3 regions of the Ectobacillus sp. genome follow, and region 1 is predicted to be linked to each of the others. Evidence: riboswitches for the same ligand, from Rfam matches in the RefSeq annotation. Region 1 holds a riboswitch; each other region holds the start of a gene.
What was found. Region 1 has a riboswitch for S-adenosylmethionine ahead of AC11ZT_RS01350 (bifunctional homocysteine S-methyltransferase/methylenetetrahydrofolate reductase). Riboswitches for the same ligand answer to the same signal wherever they lie in the genome.
Positions count from the first base shown of each region.

Region 2: linked by a shared signal. The riboswitch ahead of AC11ZT_RS02530 (MetQ/NlpA family ABC transporter substrate-binding protein) and the one ahead of AC11ZT_RS01350 (bifunctional homocysteine S-methyltransferase/methylenetetrahydrofolate reductase) in region 1 are both predicted to bind S-adenosylmethionine.
Region 3: linked by a shared signal. The riboswitch ahead of AC11ZT_RS09780 (alpha/beta hydrolase) and the one ahead of AC11ZT_RS01350 (bifunctional homocysteine S-methyltransferase/methylenetetrahydrofolate reductase) in region 1 are both predicted to bind S-adenosylmethionine.

Region 1 is NZ_JBXKMX010000034.1:207-6,245, forward strand. It holds partial or broken gene AC11ZT_RS01350 (bifunctional homocysteine S-methyltransferase/methylenetetrahydrofolate reductase) at 1-1,413, opposite strand, end outside; SAM riboswitch class I at 1,486-1,594, opposite strand; SAM riboswitch class I at 1,804-1,915, shown strand; gene AC11ZT_RS01355 (methionine biosynthesis PLP-dependent protein) at 1,980-3,092, shown strand; gene metC (cystathionine beta-lyase) at 3,089-4,249, shown strand; gene AC11ZT_RS01365 (ArsR/SmtB family transcription factor) at 4,659-4,946, shown strand; gene AC11ZT_RS01370 (class I SAM-dependent methyltransferase) at 5,135-6,039, opposite strand, start outside.
Region 2 is NZ_JBXKMX010000055.1:3,016-6,984, forward strand. It holds gene AC11ZT_RS02520 (methionine ABC transporter permease) at 1-234, opposite strand, end outside; gene AC11ZT_RS02525 (methionine ABC transporter ATP-binding protein) at 224-1,237, opposite strand; SAM riboswitch class I at 1,305-1,411, opposite strand; gene AC11ZT_RS02530 (MetQ/NlpA family ABC transporter substrate-binding protein) at 1,499-2,323, opposite strand; SAM riboswitch class I at 2,425-2,532, opposite strand; gene AC11ZT_RS02535 (hypothetical protein) at 2,742-2,984, opposite strand; gene AC11ZT_RS02540 (YqzE family protein) at 3,343-3,543, opposite strand; gene AC11ZT_RS02545 (shikimate kinase) at 3,628-3,969, opposite strand, start outside.
Region 3 is NZ_JBXKMX010000213.1:165-4,133, reverse strand. It holds gene AC11ZT_RS09790 (YitT family protein) at 1-314, shown strand, start outside; gene AC11ZT_RS09785 (GNAT family N-acetyltransferase) at 426-1,964, opposite strand; SAM riboswitch class I at 2,227-2,329, shown strand; gene AC11ZT_RS09780 (alpha/beta hydrolase) at 2,397-3,158, shown strand; gene AC11ZT_RS09775 (GTP pyrophosphokinase) at 3,195-3,881, opposite strand.

The DNA of each region.
Region 1 (6,039 bases):
AACATTTGGATTAAAAGCCGCACCTATAGAAAATGATGTTGGCACACCAATAGATTTTCCTAGTGGAGATCGACCAGCATTTAATTCCTTTATCATTCGAATTAACTCGAATGAGGATACGTCAAATACAGATGTAGCACCCGGAAAATCGCCTACTCTAGCTGGATCCCCTGTTAAAGCTAATACTTCGTGGATTCCTAAAGAAGACAACCCTAGCAAATGCGAATGCAATCCAATTAAATTATGATCACGGCATGTTAAATGGGCCAGAACAGGAATATCATATCGCCGCAAAAGCGCTCCCATTGCCATATTTGAAATACGCGGACTTGCTAGGGAATTATCAGCAAGCGTAATTGCATCTGCTCCCGCATGCTTTAGCGCCTTTGCACCTTCAAAAAAGCGTTGCGTTACCAATTGCTTCGGCGGATCTAACTCTACAATAACGGTAGTTTCAAGTTTCGCCTTTTCTGACAAACTAGAATTGGTTGCTAGAACTGGCTGCGTAACAACAATAGGTGTGGGCCGAACTTTAATCTGTTTCTCATATATTGGCGATTGCCCATCCAATGCATGTCTCATTGCACGAATATGCTCTGGAGTCGTACCACAGCAACCACCAAGAAGACGAACTCCTTGCTCAATAAACCCTTTTGCCATATGTTCAAAATAATCTGCCGTTCCTTCGTACACATACTTTCCGTCATCATACTTTGGTAACCCAGCATTCGGATATGCGGATAAAAATCCTTCCTTTGGCAATGACACGGTTTCTAATGATTCAATCATGCGAAGCGGTCCCAGATGACAATTTAATCCTACAACATCAGCGCCCCTTTGTTGCAATTCAAGCAGTACTTGTTCAATATATCGACCGCTTTGCGTAAGGCCTGCTTCATGTAACGCAACTTGCGCCACAATAGGAAGATCTGTAGCCTTACGTAATACTCCAAGTGCATGGTAGAGCTCTATTTCATCATAAAATGTCTCCAGAAGAAGTCCATCTACCCCTTCTTCAAGTAATGTATTAGCTTGCTCCATAAGCATAAATTCTCGTTCAACCTCAGTCGTCATAACTGATCCAATATGTTTCATACCACCGATTGTGCCGAGTACAACTGTATTCGAATCAGCTGCTGTTCGAGCATTTCGAACCGCTGCACGATTAATTTGCTTCACATTATTTTCTAAGCCATACATCCGAAGTTTTCCTTCATTTGCCCCATACGTATGAGTTTGAATTACATCTGCTCCCGCTTCTACATAAAGCCTATGAATTCCACTAATTCGATCAGGCTCAGTTATATTTAACTCTTCAAAGCAGCTTTGTAAACCGTATGAATGGAGCATCGTCCCCATTGCCCCGTCCCCTATTAATATTCCTTGCCCTAGTCTCTCTTTTAAGTTGCCCATTTGCCACGCTCCTTATAGTCAAACCAAACAACCCCCACTTCCAATAAAAGAAGAGGGGGACATTTTTTCCTCCTCTTATCACGCAAAACCATCGTTTTGCAGGTTGTAGCACCGTTTCAAACACCTGTTTGAAGGTTGCCGGGCTTCATAGGGCCTATCCCTCCACCACTCTCGATAAGAGTTTCACCATTACCAGATCGTAAATATACAATTTTCCACTAATTTAGCATGGGTTACTCCAAAACGTCAATATATTTTCAGAAAAAAATGAATAATTTATTATTTTCGCACGTAATAATCCTTACTAATTCTTTCGAATAATCAAAAAATGTTTGCTTTTCTCTTGATATTGATATACTTTATTAGAAAGACTTCATACAATTCCATATATTCTTATCGAGAGAGGTAGAGGGACTGGCCCATTGACACCTCAGCAACCATTAACTTTGATGTTAACAAGGTGCTAATTCCAGCAGATTCATTTGAATTTGACAGATAAGAAGAAGTGCTGTTACTAAAACCTTCTTCTTATAGAAGGTTTTTTATTTTAATTAGGAGGGATTACTATGAAATTTATAGAGACAAAGCTCGCTCAAATTGGAAATAGAAGTGAGGACGTAACCGGAACCGTCAATCCTCCCGTATACTTTTCAACCGCCTATCGTCACGAAGGCATTGGACAATCAAGTGGCTATGATTATATTCGTACAGGTAATCCTACTCGCAAAATAGTGGAAGATGCAATTGCAGAATTAGAGGAAGGGGATCAGGGCTTTGCCTGTAGCTCAGGCATGGCTGCCATTACATTGCTTCTTTCCCTATTTCAATCAGGAGATGAAATAATTGTTTCAGAAGACTTATACGGAGGAACTTTTCGCTTACTACGTGATTATGAGGCAAAGTGGAATATTCGATGTAGATACGTAAACACATTGTATCCTGCTGAAGTGCAAGCAGCTATTACTCCACAAACGAAAGCAATTTTTCTAGAAACTCCAACAAATCCACTTATGCATACTGCTGATATTGAAGCAATTGCTACGATCGCCCACGAGCATAATGTGCTGCTTATCGTTGATAATACGTTTTACACACCTATTTTACAGCAGCCTCTTCGCCTTGGTGCTGATATTGTTATTCACAGCGCTACCAAATATTTAGGTGGCCATAATGACGTACTCAGCGGCCTTATCGTCGCAAAAGGAAAAACATTATGCGAATCTCTGGCCTATTATCATAATTCCTCAGGGGCAGTGTTAAGTCCCTTCGACTCATGGCTTCTTATGCGCGGTATGAAAACATTATCTCTTCGAATGAACAAACACGAAGAAAATGCGAAGCAATTAGTATCCTACCTACAAAAAATAGATGAAGTAACCGATGTATTGTATCCAGGACGCGGAGGTATGCTTTCATTCCGTTTAGCACGGGAAGAATGGATAAATCCATTCTTGCAAGCACTCTCCCTTATTACATTTGCTGAAAGTCTTGGTGGAGTGGAAAGCTTAATCACTTATCCTGCTACACAAACGCATGCTGATATTCCTGTTGAAATTCGAACACAACGGGGAATTTGTAACCGTCTATTACGTTTTTCAGTAGGAATTGAACATATCACCGATTTAATGACAGATCTAGAAAGAGCATTCGCTGCTCTTCACAAGGAGGTAGAAGCATGACTGAATCCTATTCCGTACAAACATTATTACTTCACAATAGTCACAAAGTAGACCCCCATACAGGGGCAGTGAGTGTACCGATATACAATACAAGCACATTTCACCAAACTAGTGTCAATGAGTTTGGGAAATACGATTATAGTCGTTCTGGCAACCCTACTAGAGAAGCGTTAGAAGAAACCATCGCTGAGTTAGAAGGAGGGACAAGAGGCTTTGCATTTTCATCAGGAATGGCAGCCATCTCGACAAGCTTTTTATTACTATCACAAGGAGATCATGTAGTTATTTCAGAAGATGTATACGGTGGCACGTATCGCATGATTACAGAAGTTTTATCTCGCTATGGCATTTTACATACATTCGTAGATATGACAGATATAGAAGCTGTTACCGATGCCATCTTACCAAATACAAAATTATTCTATGTTGAAACGCCTTCTAATCCGCTGTTAAAGGTTACAGATATTCAAGCAATCTCCTGTTTAGCAAAAAGGATTGGTGCTCTTACATTCGTTGATAATACATTCTTAACTCCGCTATATCAGCAACCTCTTACTCTTGGTGCAGACGTTGTTCTGCACAGTGCTACAAAGTTCCTGTCGGGTCATAGCGATGTTACAGCGGGTTTAGCTGTTGTAAAGGATGAACAGCTAGGAGAACGCCTTGCTTTCTTACAAAATGCTTTTGGTGCTATACTTGGACCCCATGATAGCTGGCTGGTACTACGCGGCATAAAAACCTTACATGTCCGACTTGAACAGTCTGCCTATTCTGCCCAAAAACTCGCTTCCTATTTACAGCATCATGAAAAAATAAAATGTGTGTATTATCCTGGTCTTAAAGAACATACCGGTTATGAGATTCAGCAAAAACAAGCAAAACATCCTGGTGCTGTGTTTTCATTTGAATTAAAAAATGAGTCTGCGCTACAAACCTTTCTAGAACACATAACATTGCCTGTATTTGCAGTTAGTCTAGGAGCTGTGGAATCCATTCTCTCCTATCCGGCCACTATGTCACACGCCGCGATGAAGGAAGAGGAACGTCAAAAACGTGGTATAACTCGCTGCCTGTTACGACTCTCTGTAGGATTAGAAAACTACGAAGATCTACAACAAGATTTCACAAATGCTTTAGCCCATATTGACAAATTATAAACAAAAAAGGAGGGAAGACACGCTGTTCTTCTCTCCTCTCTTTATATAATATCCTCGCCTTAAACTACATTTCTGTTCTTCATCCTATTCACTACATAAAGAGACATAAATATGATACAATTAGGGAGTTGATTATTACAAAATTGTTACAAAAATCATGCGAATAACTCCATATCTTTACATTAACTTTAAATTTATGCTAAGTAGTAGCCTACACAAATATATAACAATCACTTAAGTTGATATTTCATTGTAATGACTTATTTCTATGAGGAAATTTACACAGCTACACTTTTCTTACGATTTCTTTACTTTTTGACTAAATATTTGCAACATGTATACTATTTATCATAAAATTTTGTTATGTATATGTATGGTGCTATTAGTATATATGGAGGTGTTACCTTACATGATCGATTCATTCCAAGAAGAAACAGAGAAATTTGAGGGAAATGCAGAGATGTTAAAAGTCCTTGCTCACCCTGTTCGCCTTTGTATTGTGAAAGGATTGATTGACCGTGGTGCATGCAACGTATCTACAATGTATACACGTCTTAATATGCCTCAATCAACCATTTCACAGCATCTTGCAAAGCTAAAAAGTGCAAAAATCGTAACGAGTGAAAGAAAAGGGTTGGAAATATATTATAATGTAGAAAATAAAAAAGTAATCCAACTCGTAAACGTATTATTTTAACTAGGGGAAAAGGTAAGCAACATTCACTTTCAATGTTGCTTTCTCACTTTACTTACCCCGTACTTACCCTGATAAGCTGAATGCTTTCCCACTACTCTCCCTTACTATAAATCGCCGCTAATTCCAACTTGTAATGATCTACACGTGTTGCTTTCATCTTATTCTATAATGCCGAGCGAAATTGAAGATTATAACTGAAGCATAGACGAGTCTACTAATCCTTCTATTGAAAAATTCGACAATCCTTTTTGTTGTATACTTACATTAAAATAGTCACTCATACTACCTTGTAAGATTAAGGAACGGATTGCACGATTATGTTTCTGTTTCTCTGAAAATGGATTTCGGTCATGATGATCAATTAATTTCTCTAAAATACCAGTTGAAAGTAAAAAGCTAGTCTGTTTTTGACGTAATACCGTCTCTAACCCAACAAGTTCACCTGCACGCTGCAATTCGTCCCAATGAATGTGAGAGGTAACGTCCATCTCACCCAGATGAAGCAATGGATTGCGTATCAGCTGATGTTTATAATAGCCACGCAAGCTGCCATCTCGGTGAACAGGATGCATCCATTCCTCATTCGTATAACCATAATCTACAGTAATACACACTCCTTGTTGCAAACATCTTGCCATTTGTTGCACAAAGCTACTCATTTGTAACGGCACTTCAAATCGTTGTCCAATGTTTAATTGTAGATCATGAACGTGTAAATAGTGTAAAATAGCTTCATTTTGTATGGGGATTTGTTTCTCAACAAGTTCACCCTGTTCATTTAACGTTACAAGTACTTCCATTAAACCATGTGCTGTATTTTCAATTACCTCTACCGGAAAGGCATCAAATAATTCATTCGAAAAAATAATACCCGAAAATGGTGGAATCTGTTCAATTGAAGCAAATTGCTCTACATTAGAAAATGGATGTAGCTTTTGTTGCTGCATGTTACGGTGAAACGGGCTCGTTTCAACAATTTTGTATCGTAACATCGAAAACGTAGTAGGAGATTGTTTCTCCCATTCTGTTAACACATCCAATGCAAAACGTCCTGTCCCACCACCGATTTCACATATGGTAGGCTGTACCCAAC
Region 2 (3,969 bases), on a different contig from region 1:
AAGTGCTACAAGTAAAATAATAAACGGAACGGAGCGTATAATATTTACAAAAAATCCTACTATTGTTTTTAGTGCTTTATTTTCCAAAAAAAGCCCTTTATCCGTAACGAATAATAGAATACCGAGTGGTAAGCCAACTAAAATAGAAACAACAAGAGAAAGTGCTACCATGTAGAGCGTTTCAAAAAATGCTTTATTTAAGTCAGGTAGAATTTGAATAATGTTAGATACCATGATGGATCACCTCGACATGTTGAGTTTTCAATGTTATATAGTCAATCGCCCGCTGTACTTCATCCTTCTCACCAATCAATTCCATTACAAAAATCCCCAGCGGTGTTTCCTGTATGTATTCAATTTTTCCATGTAGAAGATTTCCTTTAACGCGAAAAGTCTGTAATACATCAGAGACAATAGCTTCTTCTGCAATGCTTCCTTTAAACTGAATTTTAATAATCGTTCCGGTCCGTTTTTCGATAATACGTTCTGGAATTTCAAATTGCAAAACACTCTCAATAAATTGCACCGTTATAGGTTCTTTCGGATCAGCAAATACGTCATATACGTTTCCTTCCTCCACAATATGACCCTCTTGCATCACGGCTATCCGATGACATATTTCCTTTACAACTTCCATTTCATGCGTAATTAATACAATAGTAAGACCAAGCTTTTTATTAATAGATTGCAATAGTTTTAAGATTGATTTCGTAGTTTTTGGATCAAGTGCGGAAGTAGCCTCATCACAAAGTAGCACAGATGGATCATTCGCTAACGCACGAGCAATACCAACACGTTGTTTTTGACCGCCACTGAGCTGTGCAGGATATACATCACGTTTATCATGTAATCCTACCATTTCTAACAGTTCATCTGTTCTCTTATCAATTTCGGTTTTAGTTTTACCAGCTGCTTTCAGTGCAAAAGCAATATTTTCATGTACGGTTTTCGAGCTAATTAAATAGAAATGCTGAAAAATCATACCAATCTTTAGTCTAGCCTTCCGTAATTCCTTGCCTGTAAGCTTTGTCAGCTCTATTCCTTCTATTTTTACAATGCCCGAGGTAGGAGATTCAAGCAGATTCATACACCGAAGTAAAGAGCTCTTTCCCGCACCGCTGTATCCAACAATCCCAAAAATTTCTCCCTTTTGAATGGTTAATGATACATCGTCGACAGCTTTTACCTTTCCATGTTTTGTACCATATTCTTTCGTGACATGTTGAATTTCAATCATACGCTCTCTCTCCTTTGCAACATAAAAAGCCTCTTTCATTTGAAAGAGGCACCGTGACTACTGTTACGACTTATCTCTCAGAATAAAAGTATTCTGCAGGAAGTAGCACCTTTCCCGAATTCGGTGGTTGCTGGACGTCATAGGGCCTGATCCCTCAGTCACTCTTGATAAGTAAAAAATTATTCGATTTTTCAACTAACTTGAATAATAGTATGAATCTTAAAAATTGTCAATCATTTTTTGTAGATTCGTGTCGGATTGTTACTTTCGATTCAACATCCATGCTGGTTTACCAAACCCTTTAAAGTCGCTATCAATAATCGTTTCAAACTCTTTCGATTCCACGGCAGCTTTTATATCCTTAGAAAATTGACTGTCTACATCCTTCGTATTAACAACAACTCGGTTGATATGCTCTGGTCGCAATTTTTCTATCTGTATAGCATCCAATAAATTAAGCTTTGCAGCAAGTGCAAAGTTACCTGGTACGGCAGATAGATCGATACTATCAATGGCACGAGGCAGTTGCGCTGCTTCAATCGGCTTAAATACAAGTTTTTTCGTATTCTCTTTCACATCTTTTTCAGATACAGTTAATGGGTTTACATTTGCATCAATTTTTATAAGACCTGCATCCTGTAAGATTAATAGTGCACGAGCTGCGTTTACTGGATCATTCGGAATGGCAATGGCACTGCCTTCCTTTATATCATTCAATGATTTATATTTTTTGGAGTAGATCCCCATTGGAGCTGTTGGTACTGCTATAACTTCAGAAAGCTGCATATTATTTTGCTTAGCGAATGTTTCCATATACAACTTATTTTGAAACAAATTCGCATCAATGCTTCCCTCTGCTAGCGACTTGTTTGGTTGAATATAATCATTAAATTCTACCACCGTCACCTTATAGCCCTGTTTCTCTAACTGCGGTTTAATTGCTTTCGTTATCATATCTGAATATGGTCCTGCTGTTGCACCTATTTTAAGTTCTTTCTTTGTGGATGACGTTTGAGCTTGTCCCCCGCACGCTGCTAAAACACCAATTGAAATCAATAACACGACCAATACTGCTAATTTCTTCATAACATAATCCCCCTTCAATTCCTGACTTATTTTCCTACATAGTTTTCCAAACAACACAAAAAGCCTCTTTCATCTGAAAGAGACACCGTGACCACTGTTACGACTTATCTTTCAGAATAATACATATTCTGCAGGAAGTAGCACCTTTCCCAAATTTGGAGGTTGCTGGACGTCACAGGGCCTGATCCCTCAGTCACTCTTGATAAGTAAAACTTTATTTAATTAATATAATAGTAGTAGGAATAGTATGAATTGTCAATTGTTTTGTGGAGATATGTAGAAAATCTGGGAATGAAGAATTGTTCATGCATTCTGCCTGTTTATTTGACTATGTTCCATTACAATTATTTTGTCTGAATTCATAAAAGTAGACAAACGGTTGCAAAAAAAAAGAGCTGACTCACAAGAGGCAATTTCCTTATGAGTTCTCTCCTTTCTCACCTACATATTTGCTGAACATTTCGTATAATCCTTTATTCACTAGATAAGAAATTTGTTCATCTGATTTGTTTGGATAGCGGTCACGGAGTCGAATAGAAGCCTTTGCCATTAAGTTTTCTAATATAGAACGACCCCCTTTTCCGTATATCATTTCAGCATACTCAATTAACTTTGCATTCTCTACATCTGCTGAATTATGATTAAAAAAGAACTTTTCCATTGTCTCCTCCCTCCATGGCAGCGTTTTCATTTCATATCCACCATGTTATTACTTTCACAATACTATATGAATTTTTTCTTGTATTGCCATTATAGAACAATATAAGTACGGTACTTATATTAATTTAAGACATTTTTGTGAACAAACTATATTTACTACTGACTTTTTTAAACATATATGATATTACACCTTTATTAGAACATATAATTTTTATACCTTGCCATTATTATAGTAAAAAATGCTACTATTTTCTATTCTTACGCCTCAGTTTTAACACAAATGAAAACCGACCATAAAATGGCTTCTTGTAGAAGTACATTTTTACGGTCGGCTACATAAAAGACTGTCAATTTTTAATTTATTTTGCATCTTTTTCATGATGTAATGTTTTTTCATAGATCAACTTAATACTTACAGGAACTACACCAAACCATTTTTGCAAAAATGGCTCCTTTTCATTGCGGCGTTGTAACTTTTTGTTGAGTCGATCTTGCTTTGGACTATCCATGTATGTGACCACCTGTTGCGTCACAAATTTTACATAGTCATTGGTAGACATCCTACTCACCACCATAAATGTTTTTATTCTCCAATTATTTTTAAACAACTAAGAGAACGATCATTTATTGATAGTATAGACTACTTAGTGTTTTTTTAAGCAAGATTCAATCTCTTCTATAATGGAATTTATTTCCTTGTTTGTTGTATCTATGGTATACGTCGCCTCCTCATACCATTTCTGCCGAGTCTTATAAAGGTCGCTGAATCCTTCTGAATTTTTAAACAACGGTCTAGATGTATCTCCTTCTAATCTTTCTACGATGCTAGAAAGATCACAATATAAATACAAAATAATTCCATGCTCCTTCATCCATTCTCGGTTGTTCTCCCTTATTACAATACCACCGCCTGTTGTTATAATGACATTTTCACATGGTAATGACTGTAGCATGTCCGACTCATAAGATCGAAATGTATCCTCTCC
Region 3 (3,969 bases), on a different contig from region 1:
ATACATTAATTAGTAGATTCGTAGTAGGGAAAGTCACTGATACCATTCATACCAAACATATTAAGCTTACTGTTATGATTGTAACGGAGCAGGGCATAGATGTGAAACAAGCATTGCTTAATCAATGCATACGCGGTATTACGATGGTAGACGCTGTCGGAGCCTATACAGATCATGTTAAGAAAGTAATCTATACAGTGATAACTCGGTACGAATTAGGTGAGGTAAAACGTCTTGTCCGCCAAGTAGACCCTACTGCATTCATTAATATTACAGAAACGGTAGAAGTAGTGGGACGTTTTAAAAGAGTATAATGATGATTTAAAAGATAATTACTACTATCATAGTATAAATAGAGACGATTATCTAGAACATCTTAAAAAAACAAGATGCTAGATAATCGTCTCTTTGTTTTATTCCTCATCTTACTTCTTATAATGAAGGGAATAAATATCGCGTCTACGGTCCTTTAGCTGACGAACCGTTCCGGATTGTCGTTGTCTTCGTAAAATTTCTAAATCAACATCTCCGATTACTACCATTTCAATATTTGGATTGCATTCTCCTACAATTCCGTCGCGTGCAAATTCAAAATCTGACGGAGAAAATATAGCAGACTGGGCATATTGAATGTCCATATTTTCAGCCTGAGGTAGATTACCAACTGTCCCCGCAATAACTGTATAGACTTGATTTTCGACGGCGCGTGCTTGCGAGCAGTACCGAACACGTAAATATCCTTGGCGATCTTCTGTGCAAAATGGGGTAAAAATAATTCGTGCCCCCCTGTCTGATGCAATCCGTGCAAGCTCTGGAAATTCAATATCATAGCAAATTTGGATCGCAATTTTCCCGCAATCTGTATCGAATACTTTTACTTCATCCCCTTCACTAATTCCCCACCATTTTGTTTCATTAGGTGTTACATGTAGCTTATATTGCTTTTCAATGGTTCCATTTCGGCGGAATAAATAGGCAATGTTATATATTTTTCCATCCTCTTCGACAAAATGAGAGCCTCCGATAATATTAACATTGTATTTTACAGCTAAATCTGTAAACAAACTGATATAGCTCTCCGTATACTCTGTTATTCGCTGTACCGCTAGGCTCGGCGCCTTCTCATGCATAAATGACATCAACTGTGTCGTGAAAATTTCTGGAAAGACGGCAAAGTCAGAGCCTGCATCCGATGCAACACCGGTATAATACTCCACTTGCGTTGCAAATTCATCAAAGGAATGAATTTGCTTCATCATATACTGCACTGCACAAATCCGAACAGGAAACGATGTTTTATAATAACGTTTCGTATTTGGTTGATAATCTACATTGTTCCATTCCATCAAGGTAGCATACTGCTTCGATGCTTTATCGTCAGGCAAGTATCCCGGATTAATCCGCATTAACATAAAGCCATTTAATGCTTGAAACGATAAAACCGGATCGTATATTTTATGCAAAATAACTTCATCGACATATTCTCTTGGAGATAATGTATCCGAGTATTTATGATAATTAGGAATTCGTCCCCCAATAATAATACTCTTTAAATTAAGGCGGCGAGCTAAATCCTTACGTGCTTCATACAACCGATACCCAATTTTCATGCGCCGGTAACCAGGATGTACCATAACCTCAATTCCATACATATTGTAGCCATCCGGATTATGATTCGTTATATACCCATTATCTGTAATATCATCCCATGTGTGACGATCATCGTATTCATCAAAGTTAATAAGCAAGCTAGAGCAAGAACCAATAATCTCCCCCTCAAACTCTGCACAAAATTGGCCTTCCTGGAAATGCTCCAAGTGACTCTCTAATTGCGCCCGTGTCCATGGTTCCATACCAGGAAAGCAGGAAGCCTGCATAGCAATAATACTATCGATATCCCGATACTCAATATTTCGAATTAAAATCTTCTTCTCAAACTTTTTTAAATCTAACTGATCAGACATACTATGAACTCCTTTTTATTCCGTTCTCTTTCATATAAATAATTTTTACACTTAGTAGTATACCTCATTTTACCTGTTATGATTTTGTAAGTCATTTTATATGGAAACAATGATACCGTGAAACCCCGCTCAGCGAAAGGTGAACGACCTCATTAATACGAGATAAAATCACTTTATATGCCCCTATCCGATGTTGACTTTACTACCATGAAATGATAGGATAATAAAAACAAACTAAACCGATTGGAATTAAAAACTTTATACATTATCAAGAGTGAACGAGAGATCTGGCTTGATGACTTCACAGCAACCTACCCTAGGAAAGGTGCTTCTACCACCAAAGCTACTGCTTTGGTTGATAAAATGATGCATCTCTTTTTGCAACCAAACGCAGAGAGAGTTTTTTATTTTATTAAAAAGGAGACATGCACATTGAAGAAACCCTATTCTATATTACCTGGAGCAAAACCGTTTTTCTTTAAAGGCAATGATATTGGCATTTTAGTTTCGCACGGATTTAATGGTACACCGCAAAGCATGCGATATGTAGGCGAAAGGCTTGCAGAAAAGGGATATACAGTGTTAGGCGTTCGGCTCGAGGGACACGGTACACATTATAAAGATTTAGAGCGATGTTACTATGAGGACTGGATTAGAAGCCTGGAAGAAGGATATAAACAACTTGCAGCACATTGTAAATATATTTATGTAGTTGGACAATCCATGGGCGCAACGCTTGCTCTCACACTAGCTCACTCCTATCCATGCGCTGGTGTAATTACGATCAATGCCGCTTTTTCAGTCCCTTGCTATGAAAAATATGAAGCAACGGATTCTCCAAGATATATTGAGGAATCTGCTCCTGATATAAAAGACTCTTCCGTGCATGAAATCGTTTATGATACTGTTCCTGTTGCATCCATCCGACAGCTTCTTCGCTTGATTCCATTTGCAAAAGCGAGACTGTCATCGATTCATTGCCCCGTCTTGCTTTTGCATTCACAAGAAGATCATGTCGTACCTGCCAATTCTGCACATCACCTATACGATGCCATCGGCTCTACTCAAAAACATGTAATACCTTTAACAAATTCCTATCATGTTGCCTCCATGGATTTCGATAAAGATAAAATTGTAAGCTCCTGTACACAATTTATTGAAAGAAAATCAAGCCACCTTACACCCACTGTCTAAAAAAACGAGCATCGGATGAATCCGATGCTCGTTTTTCTACATAAGACGAAGAAGAGAACCCTCGTTGACTTTCTTCTTAGACGTATCTTTCCGACCTTTATCTTTTATTTTATCCATTTCCTCTTTAAGTCGTTTCATTTTCGCATCCAAATATTGAATCATTTCTGCGGTCTCTTTTAATTGGTCAGTCAAATGTTTCGGAACTGTCTGATCAAACTTGTAATAAATCTTATGCTCAAGGCTTGCCCAGAAGTCCATCGCTACGGTTCGAATTTGAATTTCCACCTTCACATGCTCGGTTCGTGTAGAAAGAAAGACTGGCACTTCCACAATTAGATGTAGACTCTGATAACCGTTTGGCTTCGGTTTTTGAATATAATCTTTTACACGTAACACTTTAATATCATCTTGACTTTGAATAATATCATAAATTTTATAAATATCGGAAACAAAGGAACACGTAACACGAAAACCAGCGATATCATGAATGTGCTCTTTAGCATTCTCCACTGTAATATCAAGCCCCTTACGTTCTAGCTTACTTACAATACTTTCAGGGCTTTTAATTCTTGATTTAATATGTTCGATTGGATTGTGCTGATGTACAAATTGAAATTCTTCATTTAAAATCGTTAATTTCGTATCCATTTCATCTAACGCAAATTTATATACAAATAAAAAATTTGTCCATTCTGCAATTTGTGCTTGAATCATCTGTTGCATAACAGAAACCACCTTTTTCTTCTGTTTTCTAATACTCTTTTACTTTATCAGACCTAAGTGAACTTTGCATGAAATCTATATGAATAGT